4 regions of the Streptomyces sp. NPDC058239 genome follow, and region 4 is predicted to be linked to each of the others. Evidence: riboswitches for the same ligand, from Rfam matches in the RefSeq annotation. Region 4 holds a riboswitch; each other region holds the start of a gene.
What was found. A riboswitch is a leader RNA that binds a small molecule or an ion and turns the genes downstream of it on or off. The one in region 4 is predicted to bind thiamine pyrophosphate.
Positions count from the first base shown of each region.

Region 1: it holds a riboswitch for thiamine pyrophosphate, as region 4 does, so the genes downstream of both, thiC (phosphomethylpyrimidine synthase ThiC) here and ACFVYE_RS22545 (thiamine ABC transporter substrate binding subunit) in region 4, are expected to answer to the same signal.
Region 2: it holds a riboswitch for thiamine pyrophosphate, as region 4 does, so the genes downstream of both, ACFVYE_RS15560 (purine-cytosine permease family protein) here and ACFVYE_RS22545 (thiamine ABC transporter substrate binding subunit) in region 4, are expected to answer to the same signal.
Region 3: it holds a riboswitch for thiamine pyrophosphate, as region 4 does, so the genes downstream of both, thiO (glycine oxidase ThiO) here and ACFVYE_RS22545 (thiamine ABC transporter substrate binding subunit) in region 4, are expected to answer to the same signal.

Region 1 covers NZ_JBHVWS010000028.1:37,531-45,237, reverse strand. The annotation lists gene ACFVYE_RS26920 (LacI family DNA-binding transcriptional regulator) at 84-1,196, shown strand; gene ACFVYE_RS26915 (metallophosphoesterase) at 1,370-2,428, shown strand; gene ACFVYE_RS26910 (hypothetical protein) at 2,611-3,435, shown strand; gene thiC (phosphomethylpyrimidine synthase ThiC) at 3,528-5,303, opposite strand; TPP riboswitch at 5,296-5,430, opposite strand; gene ACFVYE_RS26900 (YibE/F family protein) at 5,501-6,823, shown strand; gene ACFVYE_RS26895 (SsgA family sporulation/cell division regulator) at 6,904-7,341, opposite strand; gene ACFVYE_RS26890 (IclR family transcriptional regulator) at 7,443-7,707, opposite strand, start outside.
Region 2 covers NZ_JBHVWS010000011.1:107,436-115,142, reverse strand. The annotation lists gene ACFVYE_RS15585 (class I SAM-dependent methyltransferase) at 383-1,369, shown strand; partial or broken gene ACFVYE_RS15580 (IS5/IS1182 family transposase) at 1,399-1,714, shown strand; gene ACFVYE_RS15575 (phosphodiester glycosidase family protein) at 1,854-3,470, shown strand; gene ACFVYE_RS15570 (alpha/beta hydrolase) at 3,526-4,554, shown strand; gene ACFVYE_RS15565 (hypothetical protein) at 4,770-5,030, shown strand; TPP riboswitch at 5,397-5,491, shown strand; gene ACFVYE_RS15560 (purine-cytosine permease family protein) at 5,483-6,889, shown strand; gene thiM (hydroxyethylthiazole kinase) at 6,963-7,707, shown strand, end outside.
Region 3 covers NZ_JBHVWS010000001.1:409,998-417,704, forward strand. The annotation lists gene ACFVYE_RS01890 (hypothetical protein) at 1-258, opposite strand, end outside; gene metF (methylenetetrahydrofolate reductase [NAD(P)H]) at 309-1,226, opposite strand; gene thiE (thiamine phosphate synthase) at 1,326-1,979, opposite strand; gene ACFVYE_RS01905 (Rv2175c family DNA-binding protein) at 2,083-2,448, opposite strand; gene ACFVYE_RS01910 (NAD(P)/FAD-dependent oxidoreductase) at 2,519-3,772, opposite strand; partial or broken gene ACFVYE_RS01915 (hypothetical protein) at 3,801-4,177, opposite strand; TPP riboswitch at 4,228-4,341, shown strand; gene thiO (glycine oxidase ThiO) at 4,339-5,523, shown strand; gene thiS (sulfur carrier protein ThiS) at 5,520-5,738, shown strand; gene ACFVYE_RS01930 (thiazole synthase) at 5,741-6,535, shown strand; gene pknB (Stk1 family PASTA domain-containing Ser/Thr kinase) at 6,657-7,707, shown strand, end outside.
Region 4 covers NZ_JBHVWS010000021.1:51,327-59,033, reverse strand. The annotation lists gene rpsB (30S ribosomal protein S2) at 1-21, shown strand, start outside; gene tsf (translation elongation factor Ts) at 124-960, shown strand; gene pyrH (UMP kinase) at 1,119-1,895, shown strand; gene frr (ribosome recycling factor) at 2,076-2,633, shown strand; gene ACFVYE_RS22555 (phosphatidate cytidylyltransferase) at 2,633-3,718, shown strand; gene rlmN (23S rRNA (adenine(2503)-C(2))-methyltransferase RlmN) at 3,820-4,926, shown strand; TPP riboswitch at 4,968-5,084, shown strand; gene ACFVYE_RS22545 (thiamine ABC transporter substrate binding subunit) at 5,159-6,268, shown strand; gene ACFVYE_RS22540 (ABC transporter permease) at 6,430-7,707, shown strand, end outside.

The DNA of each region.
Region 1 (7,707 bases), on a different contig from region 4:
ACTGATCATGCAGAAACGTGCCTGTCAACAAGTGAATATGCGACCAGGCCAACCTTCCGTCCGCGCCCTACTATCGGCTCGCCATGACAGCAGCAGGGAAGCACCAGGTGAGCCGGGCGGAGACACCCCGGCGCGGCGGCCGGCAAGGACGAGCGGGAATCCGGGATGTGGCCGCCGCGGCCGGGGTCTCCATCACGACCGTCTCCGACGCGCTCAACGGCAAGGGCAGGCTCCCGGACGCCACCCGCCGCCATGTCCGCGAGGTTGCGGAGCGCCTGGGCTACCGCCCTTCCGCCGCGGCCCGAACCCTCCGTACCGGCAAGTCCGGCCTCATCGGCCTGACCGTGACGACCTACGGGGACGAACCTTTCACCTTCACCGAATTCGCCTACTTCGCAGAGATGGCCAGAGCGGCCACCTCGGCCGCGCTCGCCCGCGGCTACGCCCTCGTCATCCTGCCCGCCACCTCACGCCACGACGTCTGGTCGAACGTCGCTCTCGACGGCACCGTCGTGATCGACCCCTCCGACCAGGACCCGGTGGTCACGGAACTCGTACGCCAGGGCCTGCCCGTCGTCTCGGACGGACGACCGGCCGGAACCCTCCCGGTCACCGCCTGGGTCGACAACGACCACCGGGCCGCCGTGCTCGACCTCCTCGACCATCTCGCCGCCGCCGGGGCACGCCGCATCGGCCTGCTCACCGGCACCACCACCGACACGTACACCCGTCTCTCCACCACCGCGTACCTCCATTGGTGCGAGCGCGTGGGACAGGCCCCGGTGTACGAGTCCTACCCCGCCCACGACCCGTGCGCGGGTGCGGTCGCCGCCGACCGGCTGCTCGCCCGCCCGGACCGGCCAGACGCCGTCTACGGGCTCTTCGACCCCAATGGCACCGATCTGCTGGCGGCCGCCCGCCGGTACGGTCTGCGCGTCCCCGAGGACCTTCTGCTGGTCTGCTGCAGCGAGTCCACCGTGTACGCGACGACCGAGCCCCCCATCACCACGCTCTCGCTCAAGCCGCGCAGAATCGGCACGGCGGTCGTTCAGCTTCTGATCGACGCCATCGAAGGCGTGAAGCACGACGGACCGGTGGAGCAGGTCATACCGACAGAGCTCATCGTCCGGACATCCTCGCAGCGCCGTCCGCCCCGCACCACGGTCAGCGCACCGCGCTCTCCCGCCGGGGATTGATCAGGCGATTTCGGACCAAACGGTCGGTGAACCTGATGTGCGTCCGGATTCACCACCCCTGGTGCGTCACACAGCACGATCCGCATTCCTATGATGGGCGCACGACACCGCGGACCGCCCCGACCAGCAGGGCCCGTCAGGTGTACGGCGGCGCGACGGTGGTGGAGGGGTCGATGACACAGGGGGCCGGTCAGGAACCCGTGGTGCGGACTGCGACGTTGCGTGACTTCCGCGTACCGCCCTATGCGCAGACTCCGGTGCCGCCTTCACCGCCGCACCCGGGCAATGCCGTTCCGGGAGACGAACTGCCGGAGGGGTACACACCCACCGCGCGCGACCTTCCCGTGATCAACCGCGGTGACACGGTCCAGGTGCGGGCCGTTCCCGACCCGCGGCCCGTACCGGAGCCGGGACTCGGGCCGCTGTACGTCGTCGGCGATGTCCACGGCTATCTGGACGAACTCCACGCCGCCCTCGCCGAACAGGGCCTCATCGACACCGAGGGCAACTGGTCCGCGGGCAATGCCCGGCTCTGGTTCCTCGGCGACTTCACCGACCGGGGCCCCGACGGCATCGGTGTCATCGACCTCGTGATGCGCCTCTCCGCCGAGGCCGCGGCCGCGGGCGGATACTGCAAGGCCCTGATGGGCAATCACGAACTGTTGCTCATCGGCGCCAAGCGGTTCGGCGACACCCCGGTGAACTCCGGCGCGGGTACAGCCACCTTCCAGGCCGCCTGGCTGCTCAACGGCGGCCAGAAGAATGACATGGAGCGTCTTCAGGACGTCCACCTCCAGTGGATGTCACGGCTCGACGCGATCGTCGAGGAGGACGGGCATCTGCTGATGCACTCCGACACGACGGCGTACCTCGACTACGGCGCCACCATCGAGGACGTCAACGACACCGTGCACGCCATTCTCACGCGTAACGACGCCGATGAGTGCTGGGACCTCTTCCGGAAGCTCACCAAGCGGTTCGCCTTCCGCGACGAGGCGGGGCCGCAGGCCGTCCGGGAGCTGATGTCGGCCTATGGCGGTCAGCGCATCGTCCATGGTCACAGCCCCATTCCGTACCTTCTCGGCGAGGTCGGCTCGGAGGACGGCGAGGACGGTTCCGGCCCCGTGGTCGAAGGCCCGCACGTGTACGCCGACGGGCTCGCCATCGCCATGGACGGTGGAGTGACCATGGCCGGAAAGCTACTGGTCGTCCAACTACCCCTGCATGACTGACGTTCTTCTGGGAAGACGCACCCACGACCTGACCACGACGACCGCTGGGCCGATTTCCGGAAACCCCCTGTCACCCCGTGCCGTGGGCGCTCTACCATCGGCGTATCAGTAGCAGGCTCTCCTCCGTTTCCGCCCAACTGCCCGGTCCGAGCGGGTACTCAGGCCCTACGGAGCATCGGGGGATGCACATGAACAGCGCTCCGCACCTGCTGACCGAGGACCGCCCGGAGTACGAGCGGATCCTCGACGACGCACTGCGTCACGCCCATGAACGACCGGATCTGGCCGCGGTCGGCGAGCGGCTCAACGCCGTGCAGCTGCGCACCATGGCACTGGACGCCACGGCGCTGATCACCGCGACGGCCGCCACCGAGTACGAGCACTATGTGAAGGCCCGCGAAGAGCTGCGCAGACCGGCCGAAGGAGCAGGCCAGGATCCGGGCCCCGGGTCCGGCACTGACGGCCCGAACCAGTCGGGCGCCGGCATAGGAGCCGTCGTCACGGTCCTGGCGCCCGTGCTGGCCGGCACGGCCGCGTTCATATTCCTGCTGTCCGGCTATCTGCTGAGACTGCTCAATCCGCCGCCATCCTTCGCCTCCACCATGGTCGCCGCGGGCTGGTTCTTCGCGGCGGTCATGGCCGCCGCCATCCTGGCCGCCGCCGTCGGACTGCTCATCACCGCGCTGCGCAACGGTTCGACGTCGCAGCCCGCCGAGGATGCCGAGAACGAGTTGCCGGAGGATGTGGCGCGCGCGAGAGAGGCATGGCGCCACGCACTGCTGGAGCGCGGCATACTGCCGTTCCTGCGGGACGCGCTCGCCGACCCCGACGCCGGCCGCGCGTCGCGCACACCGCATCGTTCGGCGAACCGCATCCCGAAGATCGGCTACAGCCGGCCGGACTTCACCAGCCCGGACGACGGCCCGGCGGCGGGCCCCCGCCCGACATTCACCAGCCCGGACTTCACCAGCCCCGACTTCGGCGGCCCCGAGCACGAGTTGGACTGACCGGGTCCGGGCACCGGGCCCGTACCGACGACGGGACGCCGTCCCGAGAAGCCCTGGCCTCTCGGGACGGCGTCCCCTTGTGCGCGTCCCACTCAGTCCGCGATCGGCAGATAGACCCGGTTGCCGGCCGCCGCGAACTCCTTGGACTTCTCCGCCATGCCCGCGTCGATCTCCGCCTGGGAACCGCCGTGTTCACGACGGATGTCCTGGGAGATCTTCATCGAGCAGAACTTCGGGCCGCACATCGAGCAGAAGTGCGCCGTCTTCGCCGGCTCGGCCGGCAGCGTCTCGTCGTGGAACTCCCGAGCCGTGACCGGGTCGAGAGCCAGATTGAACTGGTCCTCCCAGCGGAATTCGAAACGGGCGTCGGAGAGCGCGTCGTCCCAGTCCTGCGCCCCCGGGTGCCCCTTGGCGAGGTCCGCCGCATGGGCCGCGATCTTGTACGTGATGACGCCGGTCTTCACATCGTCCCGGTTGGGCAGGCCGAGGTGCTCCTTGGGCGTGACGTAGCAGAGCATCGCCGTGCCCCACCAGGCGATCATCGCCGCACCGATGCCCGAGGTGATGTGGTCGTACGCCGGGGCGACATCGGTGGTCAGCGGGCCGAGCGTGTAGAACGGCGCCTCCTCGCAGATCTCCTGCTGCAGGTCGATGTTCTCCTTGATCTTGTGCATCGGGACATGGCCCGGGCCCTCGATCATGGTCTGGACGCCGAACCGCTTGGCGATCGTGTTCAGCTCACCGAGCGTGCGCAGTTCGGCGAACTGGGCCTCGTCGTTGGCGTCGGCGATCGAGCCGGGGCGCAGCCCGTCGCCCAGCGAGTACGTCACGTCGTACGTGGCGAGGATCTCGCAGAGCTCCTCGAAGTGCTCATACAGGAACGACTCCTTGTGGTGCGCGAGGCACCACGCCGCCATGATCGAGCCACCGCGGGAGACGATGCCGGTCTTGCGGCGGGCGGTCAGCGGGACGTAGGGCAGGCGCACGCCGGCGTGGACCGTCATGTAGTCGACGCCCTGCTCGGCCTGCTCGATGACGGTGTCCTTGTAGATCTCCCAGGTCAGCTCCTCGGCCCGGCCGTCGACCTTTTCGAGGGCCTGGTAGAGGGGAACGGTGCCGATCGGCACGGGGGAGTTGCGCAGAACCCACTCACGGGTGGTGTGAATATTGCGGCCGGTGGAAAGGTCCATGACCGTGTCGGCGCCCCAGCGCGTCGCCCATGTCATCTTCTCCACCTCCTCCTCGATGGAGGACGTCACCGCGGAGTTGCCGATGTTGGCATTGACCTTCACCAGGAACCGCTTGCCGATGATCATCGGCTCGATCTCGGGGTGGTTGACGTTGGCCGGCAGCACGGCCCGGCCCGCGGCGATCTCCTCGCGCACCACCTCGGGTTCGACGTTCTCCCGGATCGCCACGTACTCCATCTCCGGGGTGATCTCGCCCCGGCGGGCGTACGCGAGCTGGGTCACCGGCCGCCCGTCCCGGCTGCGGCGGGGCAGGCGCGGGCGGCCGGGGAAGACCGCGTCGAGGTTGCGCAGCCCGCCACGCGGCGGGGTGTGCTTGAGCCCGTCGTCCTCGGGTCGGGCGGGGCGGCCCGGATACTCCTCGGTGTCGCCGCGCGCGATGATCCAGCTCTCCCGCAACGGTGCGAGCCCGCGCCGGACATCGGTCTCGGTGGTGGGATCGGTGTACGGGCCCGACGTGTCGTACAGCGTCACGTCCTTGCCGTTGGTGAGGTGCACCTGACGGACCGGCACCCGGAGGTCGGGGCGTGAGCCCTGGACGTACCCCTTGTGCCAGCCGATGGACTTCCCGGCCTCGTCGCTCTGGTTCGAGGCAGGCGTGCGTGCGTCCGATGTGGTCATGAGACCTACTCCCTACGCCGGCATTACCCGGTAACAGGTTCGGCGGTCGGCGCAGCCTCCTCCCGTACGGATGTACGGATATCAGCGCCCTCTCAGCCCGGTGCTCCGAGCTCCCGCGTGTGCAAAGGTTCCTCCACGCTAGCGCCCTGTCCGGCGTAATGAACAGAGGGCCCTTCTCTTCTTGCAATGATCGGCCGGTGACGTCCCCCCATACCGACCCCGAACCGCAGGGCCATCAGCACGGCCACTCGCACAGCCATGGCCCTGCCGAGCCCGTCTCCAAACATCTGCGCAAGGTCATCGCGGCCGTGCTGATCCCGTTCGCCACCGCGGTCGTCGTCTGCCTGGCGGTGCTCTGGCCGGGCGGCGCGCCCCCGCACGAGCGGACCGGTGTCGGTTTCGACCGGCAGACCCAGCAGGGAAAGGTGGTGAATATCGACAAGGTGAACTGCAAGGACGTGAACGCCGCCCAGACACCCATCAGCGGCGAGACCACCCCGCCGTCGGGTAGCGGGCCCGGGCTGTGCGAAAAGGCCACGGTCGAGGTGACGACCGGTCACGACAAGGGACGGACCTTCGTCGAGATCGTTCAGCCGGACGCACCCCGTCAGTTGCACGAAGGGCAGGGCGTGATCGTGGCGTACGCCCCCGACGCACCCCATGATCTGCAGTACTCGGTGACGGATGTGAACCGGAAGTTCCCGATGACGCTGCTGGCCGGGATCTTCGCCCTGGTCGTGATCGCGGTGGGCAGGATGCGTGGGGTGATGGCACTGGTCGCGCTCGCCGTGTCGTTCGCCGTGCTGACCCTGTTCATCCTCCCGGCCATCCTCCAAGGCTCGAATCCACTGCTCGTCGCGGTGGTCGGGGCAAGTGCGATCATGCTGATTGCGCTCTACATGTGCCACGGCCTGACCGCCCGCACGTCGGTCGCGGTGATCGGCACACTGATCTCACTGCTGCTGATCGGGCTGCTCGGATCTCTTTTCATCGGCTGGGCGAGCCTGACCGGCAACACCGACGACAGCACCGGCCTCATCCACGGCCTGTACCCGCACATCGACATGAGCGGTCTGCTGCTGGCCGGTGTCATCATCGGCTCGCTCGGAGTACTCGACGATGTGACGGTCACCCAGACATCGGCGGTCTGGGAGCTGCACCAGGCGAACCCGACGATGGGTGCCCGGGGGCTCTACCGGGCAGGGATCAGGATCGGGCGCGATCACATCGCCTCGGTCGTCAATACGCTGGTGCTCGCCTACGCGGGCGCCGCACTGCCGCTGCTGCTGCTGTTCTCGATCGCCCAGAGCAGCGTGGGGACGGTGGCCAACAGCGAGCTGGTGGCGGAGGAGATCGTACGAACGCTGGTCGGCTCGATCGGACTGGTCGCCTCGGTGCCGGTGACGACGGTGCTCGCTGCGCTGGTCGTCTCCGCGGACCGCACAGGGGCCGGCGCGGAAGCCGGAGCTTCGGCACCTGTACGGACCGGGAAAGGCCGTCGTCGTAGGACGAAGCCTTGAACGCCTCCATACGGAGAGCGATTCACCCATTCAGCAGGTGTTGTGTTCGACCGGGGGGCCGGTCGGCGGCGCCGCGCTCCTCAGCCGGCGTTCTGTTCCTCGGCGAGGATCCGGCCCAGGGCCTCTTCCAGGTTGCCCTCGAAGTCACCCAGCGTGCACTCCTGCCCGAGCGGCACGAGTTTGTCCGTCCGGTCGAGAAAGGCCACAAGCGGTGCCGTACCGGCCCTGAAGAGGGCGCGATCCGCGCCCACCTGAAGTCGGATATGTACGTCGGACAGCCCCTCGGGCTCCGTGGGCCCGATATGCACATCACCGTCGCCACTGGGGCTGTTGAGGCCGTCGAGCAGCAGCTCACGGCCGAATGCCCAGGTGACGGGGGCGTCGCCGGGCAGATGGAAGGTCATCCGGATCGCATACGGATCGCACACTTCGTACCGGAGCTCCACCGGGATCCGGAAAGAGAGCTCCTCGGAGACGAGGAAGCTCATCATGACCTCAGCTTGAACCGACTCGCGCATCGTCCAACCCCGCAGTAGATGAATCTGGCCAGGAATGATCCCCCATGGCCCTATTGACGCCATCGTGGTGCACGCGATAGCAGATCACAAGGAGTGATTTTTCAGATACTGATAGAGAACACGAACGAGCGCAAGAGGCTGGCCACTTCGCCACGTAGTTGTTCGACTGCGGGGAGCAACCGATCTTCCCGCTCCAGAGGTACCGAAATCGCCATCGCTGCGGCAGTGAATCCGGCTGTGATCGGGATGGCTGCGCAGACCGTCCCCAAGGCGTACTCCTGTCGTTCGATGACAGGTTCCACTCGTTCCAACGACCGCAATCGTTCAAGAAACGCCGGGCGATCCCTTACCGAGTAGCGGGTCAGC
Region 2 (7,707 bases), on a different contig from region 4:
CACCGCGGGAAACGGCGTCCCCGGCTTTGCAGTGGTCGGGATCCTCCGTCCAGGGCCTGGGCGGATACAACTCCCGGTGTACCAAGGCCTGCCCCCTGGCTTTGGTCGGCGAACTGGGATGCGACAGGTAGTGGCCGGCCCGGGGCGGTGGGTTGCTCGTGCACGGGCTGCCGTGGTGCGCGAGTGCGGCGTTCGCCACGGGTCACTCGACGTCGAGATCACCGCGCTCGGATCCAGAAGGGGAACGTCGGCCCAACACTTTTCATCCGGAGTGTGGCGGCCGGGGAAATCCTCGAATCCATCGCCGGTTTACGCCGACTGATCTCCGGCGCGCGACGTTAATATCGCGACCCGTCCATCAGACTGAAACCGCGAGGTTCCCGTGGCGCCCCTCAGCAAGCTCTACCTCCAGCTCGACGACGTCGAACTTCCGGATGCGATCCCTTACTCCCAGGTGAGCACATGGGAATTGCGCTTTCTCTACCTGTTGGGTCGCCATCGGCTGGCTGGAGAGGGCAAGGTGATCGAGCTCGGGTCGGGCGGCGGCGGATCGACGTACGCGCTCGCACTCGGTCTGAAGGAGAACCCGGACTTCGACAAGAAGACCAACAAGCTGCACGCGTACGACTTCTTCCGGGTCGGGAAGGGCACCTTCGCCTCCGAGAAATTCTTCTCGGCCGGGGTCGCGCCCGAGGACACCAACTCCTTCCTCGACGATTTCAAGGACAAGCTGAAGCCATTCATCGACTTCATCGAGCTGCACCCCGGCGACATCTGGCAGACCTCCGACCCCGAGGACCACAGCCCCATCGAGTTCCTGCACGTCGACATCGCCAAGACGGCGCGGGTCTTCCGCTGTGTGGCCGAGCGCTTCCTGCCCCGCCTGGAGCCAGGCTCCGTGCTGCTGCACCAGGACTTCGCCAGCCCCCGGCTGCCGTGGCTGCACTACAGCACCGGTCTGCTGCTGCCGTACATCGAGATCGCGGGGCCGCCCATCCGCTCCACACTGGCCTTCGAGGTGGTCAAGCCGATCCCGCAGGACGTGCTGCGGGCCATAGCCGAGGACGCCTTCGACACCGACGAGAAGCTGAAGCTGATGTCGGCCGTCCAGGATGTCGTCGACCGGGACTACACCGACGGGATTCCGTTCAAGGACGTGGTCGAACTCGCCAAGGCCTATGTCGCCCACTACGAGGGTGACCACCGCCGCGCCTGGAAGATAGCCGAGCCGCTGATCTCGAACGAATACCTGAGCCGGACGCGCAAGGACCACTTCGCCCAGATCGAGAAGGCGCTGAACGAGGCCGAGCACAGCGGCGGATCCTCCGCTCTTGCCAGGCTGGTCAAGAAAATGACGCGCAGGGCGTAGCCGCCGGGTGTTGCCGGGGCGCCGAAACGCCCCACGGTGGTGGCCGGCTCCGGTACGGAGACCGGGAGGTACTGGCCGCGATCACCGTCGTGGCGACCACGGGCGGCACCGGGGGACAGGTCCCGTCGGTGTTCGGCCCATCCGGAGCCACCGCGCACCGCTGGTTCGCGTAATGCTCGTGAGCCCGGGTACGGGCGAAACTGCAATATCTGGTTCGGACGAGTTCGGCTCCCGAGGCGAACCGGACTGGTCGAGGTGGGCGATCGATTCGGTCAACTTGCGGGCCCTCAAGGGGACCTGACATGTCCGAAGCCGATGGATCGGGACTCATGCGGTTCTCAACTCGTGCAGCCAGTGTTCCAGCTCAGTCCGTGCTCAAGGGGATCCAGGGGCAACGGACCGGGAGTATTGACGTGCACACGTCTTGACTGGTGGTCGCTGTCGCACGCACCGTTGCTGGGCCGTTCTTTCCAAGGGGGGGTACGTGAACAGCAAGTTGCTCGGCGCGTCTACGGTCCTGGCCCTCTTGGCTGTGGTGGGCGCCGTGCCGGCGCCTGCCTCCTCCGAGCCGCGTCCGCGGCCGGCGCGTGCCCTGCCGCTGGGCGCCGTCGGCTTGACCGAGACCCGCAGCACGCGGACGCTGCAGCCCGGTGTCACCCTCACACGGATCGTGCGCGGCGCCGACGCCCCGGCGCTTGCGTGGACGGTCGAGGTTTCCATACCCGGCGGTGCCACATCGCCGGACCCCGACGCGCCGCCGACGGCGCTGAAGGACCGGGCGAGCGCCGACGAGCTGACTGCCGACGCTCAGAAGGACGGCTTCGACGCCCGGGTCGAGGAAGTCACGACTCCGGCCGTCGCCGACTACGCCGGTGGAACGCTTGGGTGGCGGGTCCGGGTCGGGCAGTTCGACTCGCAGTCCGCCGCGACGGCCGAGCTCACCCGGCTGAGAGGGGCCGGGTACGCAGGGTCCGCCGTTTACACCGGCTGGGACGGCAACCCCTCGGACAGTGGCCCGTGGCGGATCGACGTGCTCACCATCGACCCGGACCGGTTCCGCGGCGGGCTCAAGGCGTCGTACGGTCCCGATCTGGAGAACCGCGAGAAGACCAGCGAGCTGGCGGCCGCGACCGGCGCGACCGCAGCGGTCAACGCCGGGTTCTTCGTCCTCGACCCGCGCGCCGGAGCACCGGGCGATCCGGCCGGCGTCGGCGTCTACGACGGCCGGCTGCTGAGCGAGCCCGTGAACGGGCGCCCCGGCCTGGTGATACGCGACTCCGGCCGGCACAGCAGGGTCGCCCGGCTCACCTGGAAGGGGCGAGTCGTCGGCCGGGACGCGTCGCAACCCCTGGACGGCATCGACCGCGTACCGGGCTTGATCAGGAACTGCGGCGGCACCGCCGACGACACTCCGACCTCGCTGCCCCTGCACGACGTGACCTGCACCGACCGCGACGAGCTCGTCGCCTTCACGCCTGAATACGGTCGGCAGACGCCACAGGGAGACGGCCTCGAGGCCGTACTGGACACCCGCGGACGGGTCCTGGAGCTGCGCTCACCACGCGGCGGACCGCTGCCGGCCGGCGGCAGCTCCGTGCAGGCGACCGGCACCCGTGTCGCCACCCTGGCCGCTCTGGCGCAGGTCGGCCGGCCCCTGCGCGTCGAGAGGACGTTGCGGGACGGCAGCGGCCATAAGGTCTCGCCGTCACCGGCGACCAGCATCCTCAACGGTGGTCCCGAACTGGTCCGCGACGGACGTCTGCACGTCACGCCTGCGACCGACGGGATGGTGCAGCCCGGCAACGCGAGCTTCTACTACGGCTGGGTGCACAAGCGCAATCCACGCACGCTGGCCGGGGTGGACGCCTCCGGCAGGACCGTACTGGTCACGGCCGACGGACGCAGCACGGACGCGCTCGGGCTGAGCATCCCCGAGAGCGCAGCCGTCGCCCGGGCACTCGGCCTGCGCGACGCGGTCAATCTTGACGGCGGCGGGTCGACCACCATGGTGGTCGACGGAGAAGTGATCAACGACCCGTCCGACGCGGCCGGTGAACGCCCCGTCGGGGACGCGCTGCTGATCCTGCCCGACCGGGGCTGACCGAGCCCGGTCCGAGAAGGCCCGAGCCAGCGACCACCCACCGTCAGGAGCCGCCATGACCGCCATACCGATCCGCCGAGCCCGCCTCCTGCTCGTCCTTGCCGCGCTGCTGCTCACTCTGGCGTCGATACCGGCGGCGCCGGCCACCGCGTCGACGGTGTCACCCGCCGCGGAAGCGGGCGGGCTCGGGCCCTCGACCCGGGGTGCAGAGGTCGTCGCCTTCACCCAGGTAGCCGACCGGCAGGTCGACTTGTCGGTCCGTTCACCGGCCCTCGGCGGCCGGACGGTGAACGTGCGTCTGCTCACGCCCGATGGCTGGGACCCCAGCGACCGGAGCCGGCACTGGCCGACCCTCTGGCTGCTGCACGGCTGCTGCGGGGACTACACGTCGTGGACCAGCCAGACCGACGTCGCGCGGACCGACAGCCTGCGCGACGTCCTCGTGGTCATGCCGGAGGCCGGCTGGAACGGCTGGTACAGCGACTGGTGGAACTACGGCCAGGGTGGTGACCCGGCGTGGGAGACCTTCCACACCAAGGAGCTGCGCCTCCTCCTCGAGCACGACTGGGGGGCGAGCAGGAACCGCGTCGTGGCGGGACTTTCGATGGGTGGCCAGGGCGCCCTGCTGTATGCCGCCCGGCACCCCGGGATGTTCAAGGCAGCTGCGGCGTACTCCGGCTCTGTGCACCCGCTGCTCAACGACGAGTCGATGAACCGCATCATGGGTTTCTTCGCCGGTCAGGGCAACGACCCGCTGAGGGTCTGGGGCGACCCGGTCGCGCAACGTGATGTCTGGGCGGCCCACGACCCGTTCCACCTGGCCAAGCGCCTCAAGTCGATCCCCGTCTACCTGTCCTGCGGCGACGGCACCACCGGCCCCTTGGACCCGCCGGGCACCACGAGCGCGCTCGAAGCGGACTTCAACAGGCAGAACCAGGCCCTTGCGAGCGAGCTCGGACGCAACGGCGCGAAGCACGTGACCACCCACTTCTACGGACCGGGGACCCACGGCTGGGCGTACTGGCAGCGTGAGTTGCACTCCTCGCTGCCGATGCTGCTCCACGCTCTGCGGGCCGACGGCTGACCGGCCATGTGCCGAGATCATCCGCCCGGGCATCTCCGCCGCGCCATGGTCGGCCGTGTATCGGACGAGCCCCCGGCCGGGCGGGGGAGAGCGTGGGATCGTCACCGGTTACGGAGAGCTCGTCCGCATGCTGTGCCATTCCACCACCGGCTCGGCCCGAGTGTCCCGCCCCCGAAACCGCATGTCGCCCGGCCTTCGCTGGAAAGATTCGGTCCATGAACGACAGCACCCCTGCCCAGAGGGCCCGCGAGCTGCTCACCCAGGCATCCCAGCACCCGGTTGCCAGTCCTCAGCGCGACGCGCTGGTGGCCGAAGCCGCCGTGTGGGCACGGCTGGAGCACGCAGCTGTCATGGAGCATCACACGGCCGCAGCGGTCGACATCGAGTCCGCCCTGGCCTCCTTCGCCGACCCCGTGCAGAAACTCGGCAGCGAGCTCGGCAACCTGACCGAGCACATCAAGCTCGGCCAAAGGTGAGCGAGCACGCCGAGGGAGGGCATGGCGGGGGTCACGTGCTGCGATGACGGTGAGGCGCTGGAGCAGGCCGCGGGGCGGGGTGCTCTTCGAAACCGCTGAACGCCGACTCGCGGAAGGCCGTCCTCGTGCTGTGCGCCGACGGCCTCCTCCGGACACCGGACCGGGAGCGCCCCGCCCTCGCGCCGCGCGGATCAGCGACGAGGGCGGCCGCGGGGGGTGACCCGGCTCACCTCCCGCTGGGGCTCCCATCACGACGTCGACGGCAGACCATCCGGGCCGAGCAGCCCCTTGCTCCTGTCGGAGATCCTTTCGGAGTACCGGTCCCGGCGAGGTGAGGGCCGGAGCGATCGGGTTAGTCTGTCCGTCGTACCGGACACGGGGTGCCCCATCCGAGGGCTGAGATCACACCCGTCGAACCTGAACCAGTTCGTACTGGCGGAGGGATGTCTTCCATGCCTTTGGTGCATGCATCCGGCGGTCTGCCCGCCGACGGCCGACCGGCCGTTTTCGACGGACGGATGCCGACGGCCCCCGGCGACCTCCGTGTGGAAGCGCACGGTATAGAGCCGGTCCCCGAGAGCAACCGCTACGGCGGTCCCGGGCGCCTGTTCACCGTATGGTTCGCTCCCAATCTGACCATGACCGGCGTGTTCACCGGCACCGTCGGCATCGCCCTCGGCCTGGACTTCGCAGCCGCGCTCACCGCCGTCGTGCTGGGCACCGTGCTCGGCGCGGTGCCCACCGCCTACCTGGGCACTTGGGGGAGCCAGACCGGTGCCGGGCAGCTGCCGCTGGCCCGGCTCGCCTTCGGCCGCGGCGTGGCGGTGCCCGGCATCCTGCAGTGGCTGTCCTCGGTCGCCTGGGACGCGCTGATCGGGCTGTTCGGCGGGGACGCGCTCGCGCGGCTGTGCGGCTGGCCGTTCTGGCTCGGTGTCCTGGTCATGCTGGTGGCCCAGGGCGCCCTCGGCGTGCTGGGCTACGAGGCCATCCACCGGCTTCAGATCGTCATGACCTTCGTACTCGCCGCCGCATTCGCGCTGATCGCCTGGCGACTGCTCGACGGTGTCCACCCCGCCGGCACCGGTACCGCGCACGGCGCCGACCAGGTCGGCGCGTTCGTCCTGACCAGCACCATCGCGCTGAGTCTGACCCTGTCCTGGGCTCCGTACGCCAGCGACTTCAGCCGCTACCTGCCGCGCACCACCTCGCGCCCACGCATGTTCTGGTGCACGCTGCTCGGCCTCGTGGTGTCCTTCGTCGCCGTACAGACACTCGGCCTGTGGGGTGCCTCGGTGCTGACCGACCAGACCGCCGCGGGCGTGGACGAGCTGCTGGGCGGCGGGGTGCTGGGCGCGTTCGGACTGCTCGCCGTGGCGCTGGCGGCCCTCAGCAGCAACGCCATGAACGACTACAGCGGTTCCCTGGCGCTGCAGACCGTGGGAGTGCGCCTTCCGCGCCCGGCGGCTGCCGCCCTCGCCGCCGTGCTCGGCTTCCCTCTGGTGCTGTGGATGCACGCCGCCGACACCACGGCCCGCTTCCAGAACGTGCTGCTGTTCGTCGGCTACTGGATTCCCGGTTTCGTGGCGATCGTCGTCGTCGACTGGCTCGCCCGGGCCCGGGCGCGGGGCGGCGCCGCGATCGACCTCGCCGTCGAGACCACCCGGGCACAGCCCGGATGGCCCCCGTTGCTGGCGTTCGTCGTCGCCTTCGCCGCCGCCGTGCCGTTCATGGACACCAGTCTGTATGTGGGCCCGGTGGCGGCTGCCCTGCACGGCGCCGACCTCTCGTACTACGTGGCGTTTCTCGTGGCCCTGGCGGTATACGCGCCGCTGCGGCTGCGTCACCGACCGCAGGACTGACCGCCGTCGGCCGACGGATCCCGACGGCCCCCGGCGTCCCGACAGCATCCCCTCCCGCACGGAGCGACTCCGAATGCCCTCGACATCCGTCGATCACACAGCCTTCGTCCCGCAGGCCCTCGCACGCGTGCGGGCGGACTCCCCGCTGGTGCAGTGCCTGACCAACTCGGTGGTCACTGGGTTCACCGCCAACGTCCTGCTGGCGCTGGGCGCTTCACCGGCCATGGTCGACATTCCGGACGAGGCCGGCCCGTTCGCCCGGATCGCCTCAGGCGTCCTGGTCAATCTCGGCACCCCGCACGCGGAGCAGCGCTCCGCCATGGTCGAAGCAGCGCGGGCAGCGGCTTCGGCCGGTACGCCGTGGGTGCTCGACCCGGTGGCGGTCGGCGCCCTGCCGGTACGTACCACGCTGGCACGAGAGCTCCTGGAGCTGCGGCCGACCGTGATCCGGGGCAACGCGTCCGAGATCATCGCGCTCGCGGGCGCCGGCGGTGGCGGTCGCGGCGTGGACTCCTCCCACGGCGTCGAGGCCGCTGAGGAATCAGCACGCGCGCTGGCTCGTACAACCGACTGCGTGGTCGCCGTGTCGGGGCCCGTCGACTTCGTCACCGACGGGGTGCGCAGCGCCCGGAACACCCATGGGGATGCCCTGCTGACCCGGGTGACAGGTGGCGGCTGTGCGCTGGGTGCGGTGATGGCGGCCTTCGCGGCGGTCGACGAGGACCGGTTCGCCGCGACGGTGGCCGCAGTGACCGCGTACACGGTCGCCGCCGAGCTCGCCGCGAAGGAAGCCTCCGGGCCCGGCAGTTTCGCCGTCT
Region 3 (7,707 bases), on a different contig from region 4:
GGGGCTGCCCCCTATCGCCCAGCCGGTCGAGAAGCCGCGCCTGAAGGACAGCGTGACGTACGTCTGCCCCGTCGCGAACGCGATCGCGCCGACGGCGATGACGAACACGGACGGCATCAGTACGCCGACGACCACACAGCCGAAGCCTGCGAAGGCGAGCAGACGCCAGCGAAGGCGCGCCTTGTACTGCAGGAGCACCTCGCCGAGCAGCCACAGCGCGACGATTCCGAACGCGATGTAGAGGACTGTCCAGCCCATGCCCGCCCCCTCCTACGGCCACCGCCCCGGGTCGTGGCGGGTACGGCCGGTCACGACTGCTTGTGCAGTCCGAGATTCTCGTAGATTTCGAGCGTCGCCGTCGAGTTGTTGAGCGTGATGAAGTGCAGTCCGGGCACACCCTCGGATCGCAGCCTCGCGCAGAACTGCGTTGCGAAGTCGATGCCAATGGAGCGTACAGCGGCGGGATCGTCCTTGGCGGCGAGGATGCGTTCTTTCAGTGCGGAAGGGAAAGACGCGTTGCTGAGCTGCGCAAACCGGTCCAACTGCTTGACGCTGGTCAGCGGCATGACCTCGGGGATGATCGGCGTTTCGCAACCCGCAGCGACCACACGGTCACGCATCCGCAAATAGTCCTCCGGATTGAAGAACATCTGGGTGATCGCATAGTCGGCACCGGCGCGGCACTTGTCCACGAAATGCCGGGTGTCGGTGTCCCAGTCGGTCGAGCGCGGGTGCATCTCGGGAAATGCCGCGACGCCGACGCAGAAATCGCCGGATTCCTTGATGAGCCGAACGAGATCGGCTGCGTACCGCACACCCTGCGGGTGCTCGACCCACTCGCCCATCGGGTCGCCGGGCGGGTCTCCGCGCACGGCGAGGATGTTCCGGATTCCGGCGTCGGCGTACTGCCCGATCATGTTGCGCAGCTCGGCGACGGAGTGGTTGACCGCCGTGAGGTGCGCGACCGGAGTGAGGGTGGAATCGGCAGCGATCTGCTGAGTGGCCTTGACCGTCCCGGCCCGGGTGGAGCCACCGGCCCCGTAGGTCACGGAGACGAAGCTCGGCCCCACCGCCTCGACGCGGCGCAGCGCATTCCAGAGGTTCCGCTCGCCCTTCTCGGTCTTGGGCGCCCAGAACTCGAACGAATACGAAGTCTTACCGGTCGCGAGGAACTCACGCACCGTGCGCGCGTGGTCTGTCCTGGTAGAAGGTGTGCCAAGGGCCATACGGGCAGGTTAACCAGAGCGCGACGACCACAGGACCAGACCAGCGGTAATTGCCCGAATTGACTGGTTGTTTGTCCATCCTTCGGACACTTGGCCGGATCACGCTCCGGTGCGCACCCGGATTCGCTTGGCCAGCTCGGCGGTGGCGGCAGCCGGGTCGATGGCCTCGGTGATCGCCCGTACGACGACCACCCGGCGCGCTCCGGCGTCCAGCACCTCGTCGAGATTGCCCGCGTCGATCCCGCCGATGGCGAACCACGGACGCCGCTGGTCGAGCGAGGCGGCGTACCGCACGAGGTCCAGGCCCGGGGCGTGCCGGCCGGGCTTGGTCGGGGTGGGCCAGCAGGGGCCGGTGCAGAAGTAGTCCACCCCGGGCTCGGCGACGGCCGCGTCGACCTCGGACTCGGCGTGGGTGGAGCGGCCGATCACCACATCCTCGCCGATGATGGCGCGGGCGGCGGGGACCGGCAGGTCGCCCTGGCCGAGGTGCAGCACATCGGAGCCGATGGCGTGGGCGACATCGGCCCGGTCGTTCACCGCGAGGAGCTTGCCGTGGCGCCTGCAGGCCTCGGCGAATACCGCCAGGTGATCGAGCTCCTCGGCCGCTTCCATGCCCTTGTCGCGCAGCTGGACGATGTCCACCCCGCTGGAGAGGACGGCGTCGAGGAACGCGGGGAGGTCACCTTGGCGCCTGCGGGCGTCCGTGCACAGATAGAGCCGGGCATCGGACAGCAGTGCGCGAGGCGTGGACATGGTGCGTTTCCCCCTGAAGAGCCTTGCGGAGCGGTTGTCGGTACAGCACGGGGGTGCGGGCCGCGCACTCCTGCGCGGCCCGCCCCTCACATACGGACTGCGGTCAGACGGCGAGCGCCTGGGCGCGGCGCTTCACCTCCGTGCCGCGATTCTCACTCAGCGCCTGGGCAGGGGTGCCCGGCAGGGTCGGGTCGGGGGTGAAGAGCCATTCCAGCATCTCTTCGTCGGTGTAGCCGTCGTCCCTCAGGAGCGTCAGGGTTCCGGAGAGACCCTTGACCACCTTGTTGCCGTCGATGAAGGCGGCAGGCACCTGCAGCGTCCGGTTCTCACCACGTCGTACGGCGATGAGCTGGCCCTCCTTGACCAGTTGCCGCACGCGTGTCACCTCGACATCGAGCATTTCGGCGATGTCGGGAAGGTGGAGCCAGGCAGGGACGAGAGCATCGATCTTTGCGTCAATCTCGGTCACAGGGACAAGCGTGCCATCCCGGACCGACAGTCGGTAGCCGGGCCGACCGTACGGGGGTCGGGGTACGCCGTCAGAGGGTCGCCGACTTCAGCGGTACGGAGGGGTCGGCGGCCCGTGCCGGATCGAGCCGGACCCCCGCCTCGATGAGCTTGCGCCCCTGCGCCAGATCGCGTGGCCGGCCGACGGCGAGGACCGCGACCAGGACGCCGTCCCGCAGCCAGCACACCGACCAGGAGGGACCGGCCGGATCGCCGCGCCACAGCAGGGTGTCGGCGCTCCCGTGGTGGCCCGCGTACTGCACGAACCGGTCGAACTGCTCGGACCAGAAGTACGGCACGGGGTCGTACGTCTGCGGCGCCGGGCCGTCCTCGGCCCCCGCCCCGATGATGTTGGCGGCGGCGGTCCGAGGGCCCTGGAGGGCGTTGTCCCAGTGGTGGATGAGAAGGCGTTCGCCGTACCGCAAGGAGGGGAACGAGGCGCAGTCACCGACCGCGTACACATCGGGGAGCGAGGTGCGCAGCGCCCCGTCGGCGGTCACCGATCCGTCGGGGCCGAGCGCGATACCGGAGCCGGCCAGCCAGCCCGTGGCGGGCCGTGCGCCGATTCCGACGACGACCGCTCCGGCCGGGATCGTGCGGCCGTCCGCGAGGATCACCCGGCCGGGTTCGATGCGGGCGACCCGGGCTCCGGTGAGGAGTTCGGCGCCGCTCTCGGCGTACCAGGCGGTCATCGGGGCGGCGACCTCGGCGGGCATCGCGTCCGCGAGGGGCCGGTCGGCGGCCTCGACGACGGTGACCTCGCAGCCCGCGGCGCGGGCCGCGGTGGCGAACTCGGCGCCGATCCAGCCCGCGCCGACGACCACGACGCCGTGCTGCCCGTCGAGTACGGGCCGCAGCCGTGCCGCGTCGTCGAGGGTGCGCAGCAGATGGACGCCGGGAACACCCTCGGCGCCGGGCAGGACAACCGGTTCGGCGCCGGTCGCGATCACCAGGACGTCGTACGCAACGGGTCCTGACGGGGTGTCCAGCTCATGCGCGCCCGGTCGTACACCGGTGACTTCGCGGCCCAGCTGCAGATCGATGTCCAGCGCCTCGAAGTCGACGTCGAAGGCGGAGTCCTCGGCCTTGCCGAGCAGTACCGCCTTGGACAGCGGGGGCCGGTCGTAGGGCTGGTGCGGTTCGGCGCCGATCAGGGCGACGGAGCCGGTGAAGCCCTGTTCCCGCAGGGCCACCGCCGTCTGCACGCCTGCCATGCCCGCGCCGACGATGACGACACGGCGTCCTGCCTGCCGGTCCGGCTGCTCTGACTGCTGCTGCTCGCTCACCCGTACACCTTAAGCATCTGACGGTTCGTCAGGAAGAGGGGAACTCTTCGACCGTGCTCGTACCACTGCCCTCCTGCGACTCCCACTCCCACCGCTCGTCCAGCCGGACCCGGCCGTCCGCGAGGTCGACGACAGTGGAGACACAGTGACCGGAGGATGTCGTGCCGTCCTGCTTCAGCTGGACGGAGGGGCACCTCCCATGCCTTTGAGGCCATGGGGGAGGAAGTCGAGGGTGTCGTCGACGCGGGTACCGACGAGATGGCCGCGGACCACGTCGCCGCCCGCGTACTCGGCCCAGACCTGGCCGTCCTTCTCGTGGTACGTGAAGCGGGTACGGGTACCGACCTGTCCCGGGGCCTGGTCGGCGACCGGTGAGAGAACGAGTCCGTCGAGCGAACGGGCCACGGTGGCTGCTCCCTTACCCGGTCCGGGGGACGGGGTCTAGGGTGGCGACGTAAAACACTCGCGGGAGCCCGGACGCACCGGGCTGAGAGGGAGGCTGGGGCGGCCTTCGACCGTACGAACCTGATCCGGGTCATGCCGGCGAAGGGAGGGGCTGGACGCCCATGCGTTCTTCTCGCAACGGAAACGGATCCGATGTCCTTGTCGTCGGGGGCGGGATCATCGGTCTGGTGACCGCCTGGCGGGCCGCGCAACGCGGACTGCGTACCGCGGTCGTCGATCCCGAACCGGGTGGCGGAGCCGCCCGGGTGGCGGCCGGCATGCTGGCCGCCGTCACCGAACTCCACTACGGCGAACAGATGCTGCTGGGCCTCAATGTCGCCTCGGCCGCCCGCTATCCGGCCTTCGCGGCCGAGCTGGAGGCGGCGAGCGGACAGGGGACGGGCTTTCGCGCCTGCGGCACCCTGGCCGTCGCGCTGGACTCCGACGACCGTGCCCATCTGCGGGATCTGCACGCCCTGCAGCAGCGTTCGGGCCTGGAGTCGGAGTGGCTCACCGGCCGCGAATGCCGCCGCCTGGAGCCGATGCTCGCGCCGGGCGTCCGCGGCGGTCTGCGGGTCGACGGCGACCACCAGATCGATCCCCGCCGGCTGGCCGCCGCACTGCTGACCGCCTGCGAGCGGGCCGGGGTGATCTTCCATCGCGGATGGGTGGAACGCCTGACGGTGACACACGACCGGGCCGCCGGAGCCGTGCTCGCCGGGGGTACGGAGCTCGCCGCCGACCAGGTCGTACTCGCCGCGGGCAGCCTCAGCGGCCGGCTCCCGGGGCTGCCGGACGAGGTCGTGCCGCCGGTCCGGCCGGTGAAGGGACAGGTGCTGCGGCTGACCGTGCCCGCCGCGTACGCACCGTTCCTCACCCGGACGGTCCGGGCCGTGGTTCGGGGCAGCCATGTCTATCTCGTACCGCGCGAGAACGGCGAACTGGTCGTCGGCGCCACCAGCGAGGAGATGGGCTGGGACACCACCGTCACCGCGGGCGGCGTCTACGAGCTGCTGCGGGACGCCCACGAGCTGGTGCCCGGCATCACCGAGCTGCCGCTCACCGAGACCCGGGCCGGTCTGCGCCCCGCCTCCCCCGACAACGCCCCGCTGCTCGGCCCCACCGCCCTGCCCGGCCTCCACCTCGCCACCGGCCACCACCGCAACGGGGTGCTGCTGACCCCCGTCACCGGCGACGTCATGGCGGAGTTCCTCACCACAGGCGAGCTGCCCGAGGTGGCCCGCCCCTTCACCCCGCACCGTTTCTCGTCCGCCGCCGTCTCCGTACGTCAGGAGCAGCCCGCATGACCGATTCCGCGCCCCTCTCCGTGTCCGTGAACGGCGAGGTCCGTCTCCTCGCCGCGGGCACCACCCTGGACACCCTTGTCGCCACCCTGACCGCCGCGCACTCCGGCGTCGCGGCCGCCGTCAACGAGACCGTCGTCCCGCGCGGCCAGTGGTCCACCGCCGCACTCGGTGACGGTGACCGCGTCGAGGTCCTGACCGCGGTCCAGGGAGGCTGACCATGTCCGACGACCTCTTCACCCTCGGCGACACCGCCTTCGGCTCCCGGCTGATCATGGGAACCGGCGGGGCGCCCAGCCTCGACGTGCTGGAACGCTCCCTGACCGCCTCCGGTACCGAGCTCACCACCGTCGCGATGCGCCGCCTCGATCCGACCGTGCAGGGCTCGGTGCTCTCCGTGCTCCAGCGGCTCTCCATCCGCGTACTGCCGAACACGGCGGGCTGCTTCACCGCGGGCGAGGCCGTGCTGACCGCCCGGCTGGCCCGCGAGGCGCTCGGCACCGACTGGATCAAGCTGGAGGTGGTGGCCGACGAGCGGACCCTGCTGCCCGACCCGATCGAGCTGCTGGACGCCGCGGAGACCCTGGTGGACGACGGCTTCACCGTGCTTCCGTACACCAATGACGACCCCGTGCTGGCCCGCAGGCTCCAGGATGTGGGGTGCGCGGCGATCATGCCGCTCGGCTCCCCCATCGGCTCCGGCCTCGGCATCCGCAATCCGCACAACTTCCAGCTGATCGTCGAGCAGGCCCGGGTGCCGGTGATTCTCGACGCGGGCGCCGGGACGGCCTCGGACGCGGCGCTCGCGATGGAGCTGGGGTGCGCGGCGGTGATGCTGGCGTCCGCGGTGACCCGGGCCCAGGAGCCCGAGCTGATGGCCGCGGCGATGCGGCATGCGGTGGAGGGCGGGCGGCTGGCGTACCGCGCGGGCCGGATCCCGCGCCGCCACTTCGCCGAGGCCTCGTCGCCGGTGGAGGGACGCGCGGTGCTGGACCCGGAGCGCCCGGCGTTCTGACCCACCGGACCGCCGGCGGCGGCTGCGGCACGCATGTCCCTGTCACGGCTCGGCTGCAGTACGGCCCCGGGTCCGCCCCGGCCGGTGGGCCGTGTCCGTGGCGGCTCGTAGACTCGCATGCGTGGATACGACCCTCCAGGACCCTCTCGTCGGGCAGCTGCTCGACGGCCGCTACCGCGTCGATGCCCGCATCGCCGTGGGCGGCATGGCCACGGTCTACCGGGCCGTGGACACCCGGCTCGACCGGGTGCTCGCCCTCAAGGTGATGCACCCGGCGCTCGCCACGGACGCCTCTTTCGTCGAGCGCTTCATCCGCGAGGCCAAGTCCGTGGCCCGGCTCGCGCACCCCAATGTCGTCGCGGTCTTCGACCAGGGCGCCCAGGGGCAGTACGTCTACCTCGCGATGGAGTACGTCGCGGGCTGCACCCTGCGCGACGTACTGCGCGAGCGCGGCGCCCTGCAGCCGAGGGCCGCACTGGACATCCTGGAGCCGGTGCTCGCCGCCCTCGGCGCCGCGCACCGGGCAGGCTTCGTGCACCGCGACATGAAGCCTGAGAACGTCCTGATAGGGGACGACGGCCGGGTCAAGGTCGCCGACTTCGGTCTCGTACGAGCCGTGGGCGCCGTCACCAACACCACCGGGTCCGTCCTGGGCACCGTCTCCTATCTCGCCCCCGAGCAGATAGAGCACGGCACGGCGGACACCCGCACCGATGTGTACGCCTGCGGTGTCGTCCTGTACGAGATGCTGACCGGCTCCAAGCCGCACGCCGGCGACACCCCCGCCCAGGTCATCTACCAGCACCTCAACGAGGACGTCCCGGCCCCGTCGGCCGCCGTCCCGGGGCTCCCCCTCGAACTCGACGACCTGGTGGCCTGCGCCACCGCCCGTGACCCCGAGGTCCGCCCGTTCGACGCGGTGGCGCTGCTCGCCGAGACCCGCGCGGCCCGCTCCGGCCTCACCGACGCCCAGCTGGACGCCGTGCCGCCGCAGGCTCTCGCCGAGGTGCACGACGCCGCCGAGGACCGCACGAGCGTGATCCCGCGGCTGCTCCCGGCCGACCAGGGCGTCGCCCACCACACCAGCCGGCTGGAGATGCCCCCGCCGACGCCGCCGCAGCCCGCGCCGCACGGCCTGCGTCGCCGCGGTCCGCGACGCTCCGTCATCGCCG
Region 4 (7,707 bases):
GCGGACGCCGAGCAGGCCTGACACCTCCGTCACGGCTGAATGACGGCGGGGGCCGGTGCCACGAGCACCGCCCCCGCCGTCCACCCGTAGATCTTTCAGACTTCGAGAGAGAAACACAGACTCATGGCGAACTACACCGCCGCTGACGTCAAGAAGCTCCGCGAGCTGACCGGCGCCGGCATGATGGACTGCAAGAAGGCGCTCGACGAGGCCGAGGGCAACGTCGACAAGGCCGTCGAGGCGCTCCGTATCAAGGGTCAGAAGGGCGTCGCCAAGCGCGAGGGCCGCTCTGCCGAGAACGGCGCCGTCGTCTCCCTCATCTCCGAGGACAAGACCTCCGGCGTTCTGCTCGAGCTGAAGTGCGAGACGGACTTCGTCGCCAAGGGCGAGAAGTTCCAGACCGTGGCCAACACGCTCGCCGCCCACGTCGCCGCGACCTCCCCGGCCGACCTGGCCGCGCTGCTCGCCTCCGAGATCGAGGCCGGCAAGACCGTTCAGGCATACGTCGACGAGGCCAACGCCAACCTCGGCGAGAAGATCGTCCTGGACCGCTTCGCGCAGTTCACCGGCGGTTACGTGGCTGCGTACATGCACCGCACGATGCCCGACCTTCCGCCGCAGGTCGGCGTCCTGGTCGAGCTCGACAAGGAGAACGCCGAGGTTGCCAAGGACGTCGCGCAGCACATCGCCGCCTTCGCCCCGAAGTACCTCAACCGCGACGAGGTCCCGGCCGAGACGGTCGAGAACGAGCGTCGTGTCGCCGAGGCCACCTCTCGCGAGGAGGGCAAGCCCGAGGCCGCCCTTCCGAAGATCGTCGAGGGTCGCGTCAACGGTTTCTTCAAGGACGTCGTCGTCCTGGAGCAGGCGTTCGCCAAGGACAACAAGAAGTCCGTCCAGAAGGTTCTGGACGAGGCCGGTGTCACCCTGAAGCGCTTCTCGCGCATCAAGGTCGGCATCTGAGTCCGTCCGCGAACAACGGTGGACCCGATAGGGTCTAGTGCAGTCGTCGGCCGCACACATGCCGTACGACCGCAGATCTGACGAGGAGGCCATTGCCGCTGAGGGACACCAGACCCACCGGCAATGGCCTTCTTCGTATGTGCACGAGGAGAATCTCCATGAACAAGGGCGCGGACGCCGCAACAGGTGACCACAAGCGCGACGACGGCAAAGTACCCGGGCGCTTCATGCTGAAGCTGTCCGGAGAGGCGTTCGCCGGCGGCGGGGGTCTCGGTGTCGACCCCGACGTCGTACACGCCATCGCCCGGGAAATCGCGGCAGTCGTCCGCGACGGCGCGGAAATCGCGGTCGTCATCGGCGGCGGCAACTTCTTCCGCGGTGCCGAGCTCCAGCAACGCGGCATGGACCGGGCCCGCTCCGACTACATGGGCATGCTCGGCACGGTCATGAACTGCCTGGCGCTCCAGGACTTCCTGGAGAAGGAGGGCATCGACTCCCGCGTCCAGACCGCCATCACCATGGGGCAGGTCGCGGAGCCGTACATCCCGCTGCGCGCCGTGCGCCACCTGGAGAAGGGCCGTGTCGTCATCTTCGGCGCCGGCATGGGGATGCCGTACTTCTCCACCGACACCACTGCCGCCCAGCGCGCCCTGGAGATCGACGCCCAGGGTCTGCTGATGGGCAAGAACGGGGTGGACGGGGTCTACGACTCCGACCCGAAGACCAACCCCGACGCGGTGAAGTTCGACGCCCTTGAGTACAGCGAGGTGCTCGCCCGCGATCTCAAGATCGCCGACGCCACCGCCATCACGCTCTGCCGTGACAACCAGCTGCCGATCCTCGTCTTCGAGCTGACCGCCACGGGCAATATCGCCCGCGCGGTCAAGGGTGAGAAGATCGGCACGCTCGTGAGTGACCAGGGCACCCGGGCCTGAGAACCGGGGGACCTTCCCGGGAAGTCAAGGGAAGGTCCGGGGCCTGCGGGGAACACCCCGGGACAGGTCCCGAAGGATGGACAACGGCCTGCCGGTCGGACACCGTGCAGGTGAGGACGCGACGCAGGACCCGCCGGGCCCGAGCACGCCGGGCCCACTCAAGACACGCAGGAGCACGTGGTGATCGAAGAAACCCTCCTTGAGGCCGAGGAGAAGATGGAGAAGGCCGTCGTCGTTGCGAAAGAGGACTTCGCCGCGATCCGTACCGGCCGTGCGCACCCGGCGATGTTCAACAAGATCGTCGCCGACTACTACGGCGCGCTGACCCCGATCAACCAGCTCGCCTCGTTCTCGGTGCCCGAGCCGCGCATGGCTGTCGTGACGCCGTTCGACAAGAGCGCGCTGCGCAACATCGAGCAGGCCATCCGTGACTCGGACCTCGGCGTCAACCCGAGCAACGACGGCAATATCATCCGGGTGACCTTCCCGGACCTCACCGAGGAGCGTCGCCGCGACTACATCAAGGTCGCGAAGACGAAGGCCGAGGACTCCAAGATCTCCATCCGGGCCGTGCGCCGCAAGGCCAAGGAGACCCTGGACAAGCTGGTCAAGGACAAGGAGTCCGGCGAGGACGAGGTGCGTCGCGCCGAGAAGGAGCTCGACGACACCACCGCGAAGTACGTCGCACAGGTTGACGAGCTGCTCAAGCACAAGGAAGCCGAGCTGCTCGAAGTCTGATGAACGACTCTTCCTGGGGCGCCCCGCAGGGAGCCGGCCACTGGGGTACGCCCGAGATGCAGGCAGCTCCGGCGGGTCCTGCATACGATGTGTATGGCGCCCAGCAGACTCGGCCCATGCCCATAGTGCCGGACGTTCCCGACGCAGGTAGAGACGCTGACGACCGTGATGACCGGGACCAGGGGGCCGCACGCCTGAGCGACGGCCCCCTGTTCCGTGACGAGAAGCCGCAGGAGCCCATGTCCACCGCGCCACCGCCCCCGCAGAAGAAACGTGCGGGCCGTGATCTGCGATCCGCAATAGGGGTCGGTGTGGGGCTCGGCGCCATCATCGTCGCCTCGTTGTTCATCGTGAAGGCCGTCTTCGTCGGTGTGATCGCCGTCGCCGTCGTCGTGGGCCTGTGGGAGCTCACCTCCCGGCTGCAGGAGCGCAAGGGCATCAAGGCGCCGCTCATCCCGCTGGCGGTCGGTGGCGCGGCGATGGTGGTGGCCGGGTACGCACGGGGCGCCGAGGGCGCCTGGGTGGCGATGGCGCTGACCGCACTCGCGGTGCTCGTCTGGCGGATGACCGAGCCTCCCGAGGGCTACCTCAAGGACGTTACGGCCGGCGTGTTCGCCGCGTTCTACGTACCGTTCCTGGCCACCTTCGTCGCCATGCTCCTGACTGCGGACGACGGCCCTCAGCGGGTGCTCACCTTCCTGCTGCTGACCGTGGTCAGCGACACGGGTGCGTACGCCGTCGGCTGGCGCTTCGGCAAGCACAAGCTCGCGCCGCGCATCAGCCCCGGAAAGACCCGCGAGGGCCTGTTCGGGGCCGTCGCCTTCGCGATGGTCGCCGGTGCGCTGTGCATGCAGTTCCTGATCGACGGCGGTTCCTGGTGGCAGGGACTGCTGCTGGGGTTCGCGGTCGCGGCCAGTGCCACTCTCGGTGACCTGGGCGAGTCGATGATCAAGCGGGACCTCGGGATCAAGGACATGGGCACGCTGCTGCCGGGCCACGGCGGCATCATGGACCGGCTGGACTCGCTGCTGCCGACCGCCCCGGTGGTCTGGCTGCTGCTGGTGCTGTTCGTGGGTTCCGGCTGATCCCCGAGTTCTGCCGCCCTGACCTGGGCTTTTGCGAGTGAGGGTCCGTTGTCCACAGGGCGGCGGGCCCTCACTGTTCTGTCTGCGACACTGGATGAACCATGCCTAAGCCCGGAGAACTCACTTTCGTCGCGCCCCGCGGAGCCAAGAAGCCGCCGCGGCACCTCGCCGACCTCACGCCCGCCGAGCGCAAGGAAGCCGTCGCCGCGATCGGCGAGAAGCCGTTCCGCGCCCAGCAGCTCTCACAGCACTACTTCGCGCGGTACGCGCACGACCCGGCAGAGTGGACCAACATCCCGGCCGGTTCGCGGGACAAGCTCGCCGAGGCGATGTTCCCCGACCTGATGTCGGTGGTCCGCCACATCAGCTGTGACGACGACACCACCCGTAAGACGCTGTGGAAGCTGCACGACGGGACGCTCGTGGAGTCCGTCCTGATGCGCTACCCGGAGCGGGTGACGATGTGCATCTCCTCGCAGGCGGGATGCGGGATGAACTGCCCGTTCTGCGCCACGGGGCAGGCCGGTCTCGACCGCAATCTGTCGACCGCGGAGATCGTCCACCAGATCGTGGACGGCATGCGCGCGCTGCGCGACGGGGAGGTCCCCGGTGGTCCGGCGCGGCTCTCCAACATCGTCTTCATGGGCATGGGCGAGCCGCTCGCCAACTACAACCGGGTGGTCGGCGCGATCCGCCGGCTGACCGACCCCGAGCCGGACGGGCTGGGGCTCTCGCAGCGCGGGATCACCGTGTCCACCGTGGGCCTGGTGCCCGCGATGCTCCGCTTCGCCGACGAGGGCTTCAAGTGCCGTCTCGCCGTCTCCCTGCACGCACCGGACGACGAGCTGCGCGACACGCTCGTCCCGGTGAACACGCGCTGGAAGGTGGGCGAGGTGCTGGACGCCGCGTGGGAGTACGCGGAGAAGTCCGGCCGCCGCATCTCCATCGAGTACGCGCTGATCCGGGACATCAACGACCAGGCGTGGCGTGGTGACCGGCTCGGCCGGCTCCTCAAGGGCAAGCGTGTGCACGTCAACCTGATCCCGCTGAACCCGACGCCCGGCTCCAAGTGGACCGCCTCGCGGCCCGAGGACGAGAAGGCGTTCGTCGACGCGATCGCGGCACACGGAGTGCCGGTGACCGTGCGGGACACCCGCGGCCAGGAGATCGACGGGGCCTGCGGGCAGTTGGCGGCAGCCGAGCGCTGAGGCCGGAACGGCCCGTGTAGCCTGGGCCTGAAATCAACTTCATATTCCGACAGGGGAGCGCCACAGCGCTGAGAGTGCGGCACCGAGAACAGGTCGGCCGCAGACCCTCTGAACCTCGCCCGGGTCATTCCGGGTAGGAAGTTCGGTCATCAACTCATGCTGTTGCGCCCTGCCCGCTTTTCCAGGGGCAGGGCCGCGTCTCTTCCTGGCCAAAACCCAGGAGGAATCCACAATGAGCACCACACGCAGAACCAAGCAGCTTGCGGCGACGGCTGTCGCCGCCGCGCTCGGCGTCACGGCACTTGCCGGATGCGGGAGCTCCGACAAGTCGGACTCCGGTTCCGGCGGTACGAAGAGCTCCGGTTCGAAGACCGTGACTCTTGTCAGCCATGACTCCTTCAACGCCTCCAAGGATGTGCTCAAGGAGTTCACCGAGGAGACCGGCTACACCGTCAAGGTGCTGAAGAGCGGTGACGCGGGTGTCGCGCTCAACCAGGAAATCCTGACCAAGGGCTCCCCGCGGGGAGATGTGTTCTTCGGTGTCGACAACACCCTGCTCTCCCGCGCTCTCGACAGCGGTCTCTTCACGCCGTACGAGGCGAAGGGCATCGATCAGGTGGCGGCCGGCACCCAACTGGACGCCGAGCACCGGGTCACCCCGATCGACACCGGCGACATCTGCATCAACTACGACAAGAAGTACTTCGCCGACAAGAAGCTCGCGCCGCCGCAGTCCTTCGACGACCTGGCGAAGCCCGAGTACAAGAACCTCCTCGTCACCGAGAACGCCGGGACCTCCTCGCCCGGCCTCGGCTTCCTCCTCGGCACCGTCGCCACCTACGGCGAGAAGGGCTACCAGGACTACTGGAAGAAGCTGAAGAGCAACGGCGTCAAGGTCGTCGACGGCTGGGAGCAGGCGTACAACGAGGAGTTCTCCGGCTCCGCGGGCGGTAAGAAGGCCAAGGCCGACCGGCCGCTCGTCGTCTCGTACGCCTCCAGCCCGCCCGTCGAGGTGCTGTACGCGAAGCCGCAGCCGGCCGAGGCCCCGACCGGGGTCGCCACCGGGACCTGCTTCCGTCAGATCGAATTCGCGGGTCTGTTGAACGGCGCGAAGAACGAGGCGGGTGGCAAGGCCCTGCTGGACTTCCTGATCAGCAAGAAATTCCAGGAGGACATGCCACTCAACATGTTCGTGAACCCGGTCACCAAGAGCGCGGAACTGCCGGAACTCTTCACGAAGTTCGGTGCGACGGTGGACAGGCCGGCGACCGTCGCCCCCGACGAGATTTCCAAGAACCGTGAGCAGTGGGTTCAGTCGTGGTCCTCGCTCGTAGTGAAGTAGCGAAGACCCCCGTACGCGGAACGGACGCGGGCGGGAGGGGCGAGCACGGGAAGAGCGAGCACGGGGAAGGGCCGCGCGGGAAGAGGCCGCGCGCCTGCTCCGGGCACGCGAACTCGGCGCGCGCAAAGGCGTGGCGCGCGAGCGCGGTGCGGCTCGGCCTGATGGCCGTGCCCGTCGCGTTCTTCGCGCTGTTCTTCGCCTACCCCGTCGCCGCGATCGTCGGCCGTGGACTGAAGGTGGACGGGGGCTGGCAGTTCGGCCGGATCGGCGAAGTGCTGACCCGGCCGGACATTCGCGACGTCCTCTGGTTCACCACCTGGCAGGCGCTCGCCTCGACCGCGCTGACCCTGCTGATCGCGCTGCCCGGCGCCTATGTCTTCGCCCGCTTCGACTTCCCCGGCAAACAACTGCTGCGGGCGGTCGTCACCGTGCCGTTCGTCCTGCCGACCGTCGTCGTCGGGACCGCCTTCCTCGCGCTGCTGGGACGCGGCGGGTTTCTCGACGAACTCTGGGGCGTACGGCTCGACACCACCGTCTGGGCAATCCTGCTCGCCCATGTCTTCTTCAACTACGCGGTGGTCGTGCGGACCGTGGGCGGGCTGTGGTCACAGCTCGACCCACGGCAGGAGGAGGCCGCCCGGGTGCTGGGCGCCGGGCGGTTCGCCGCCTGGCGGCGGGTCACCCTGCCGGCCCTCGCGCCCGCCGTGGCCGCCGCCGCGCTGATGGTCTTCCTCTTCACCTTCACCTCCTTCGGGGTCGTACAGATCCTCGGCGGCCCGGGGTACTCCACGCTGGAGGTGGAGATCTACCGGCAGACCGCCCAACTGCTCGCCCTGCCGACAGCCGCCGTGCTGACGCTGGTGCAGTTCGCCGCGGTCGGTGCGATCCTCGCCGTCCACGCGTGGACCGTACGGCGCAGGGAGACCGCGCTGAAGCTGGTCGACCCGGCACAGACCGCCCGCAGGCCGCGCGGCGCCGGGCAGTGGGCGCTGCTCTGCGGGGTGCTGCTGACCGTGCTCGTGCTGATACTGCTGCCGCTCGGGGTGCTGGTCGAGCGCTCGCTGGACACACCCGGCGGCCATGGCTTCGACTTCTACCGCGCCCTGCGGTCCGCCGACGCCGGCGGCGGTACCTTCCTGGTCGCCCCGCTCGAAGCCATCTGGAACTCAACTCAGTACGCACTGGTCGCGACCGTCATCGCGCTGGTCATCGGCGGGCTCGCCGCCGCGGCTCTGACCCGGCGCGCGGGGCGTCTCGTCCGCGGCTTCGATGCCTTGCTGATGCTGCCGCTAGGGGTGTCCGCGGTCACCGTCGGCTTCGGTTTTCTGATCACCCTGGACAAGCCGCCGCTGGATCTGCGGACTTCATGGATTCTGGTGCCGCTCGCCCAGGCGCTGGTCGGTGTGCCCTTCGTCGTACGGACCATGCTGCCGGTCCTG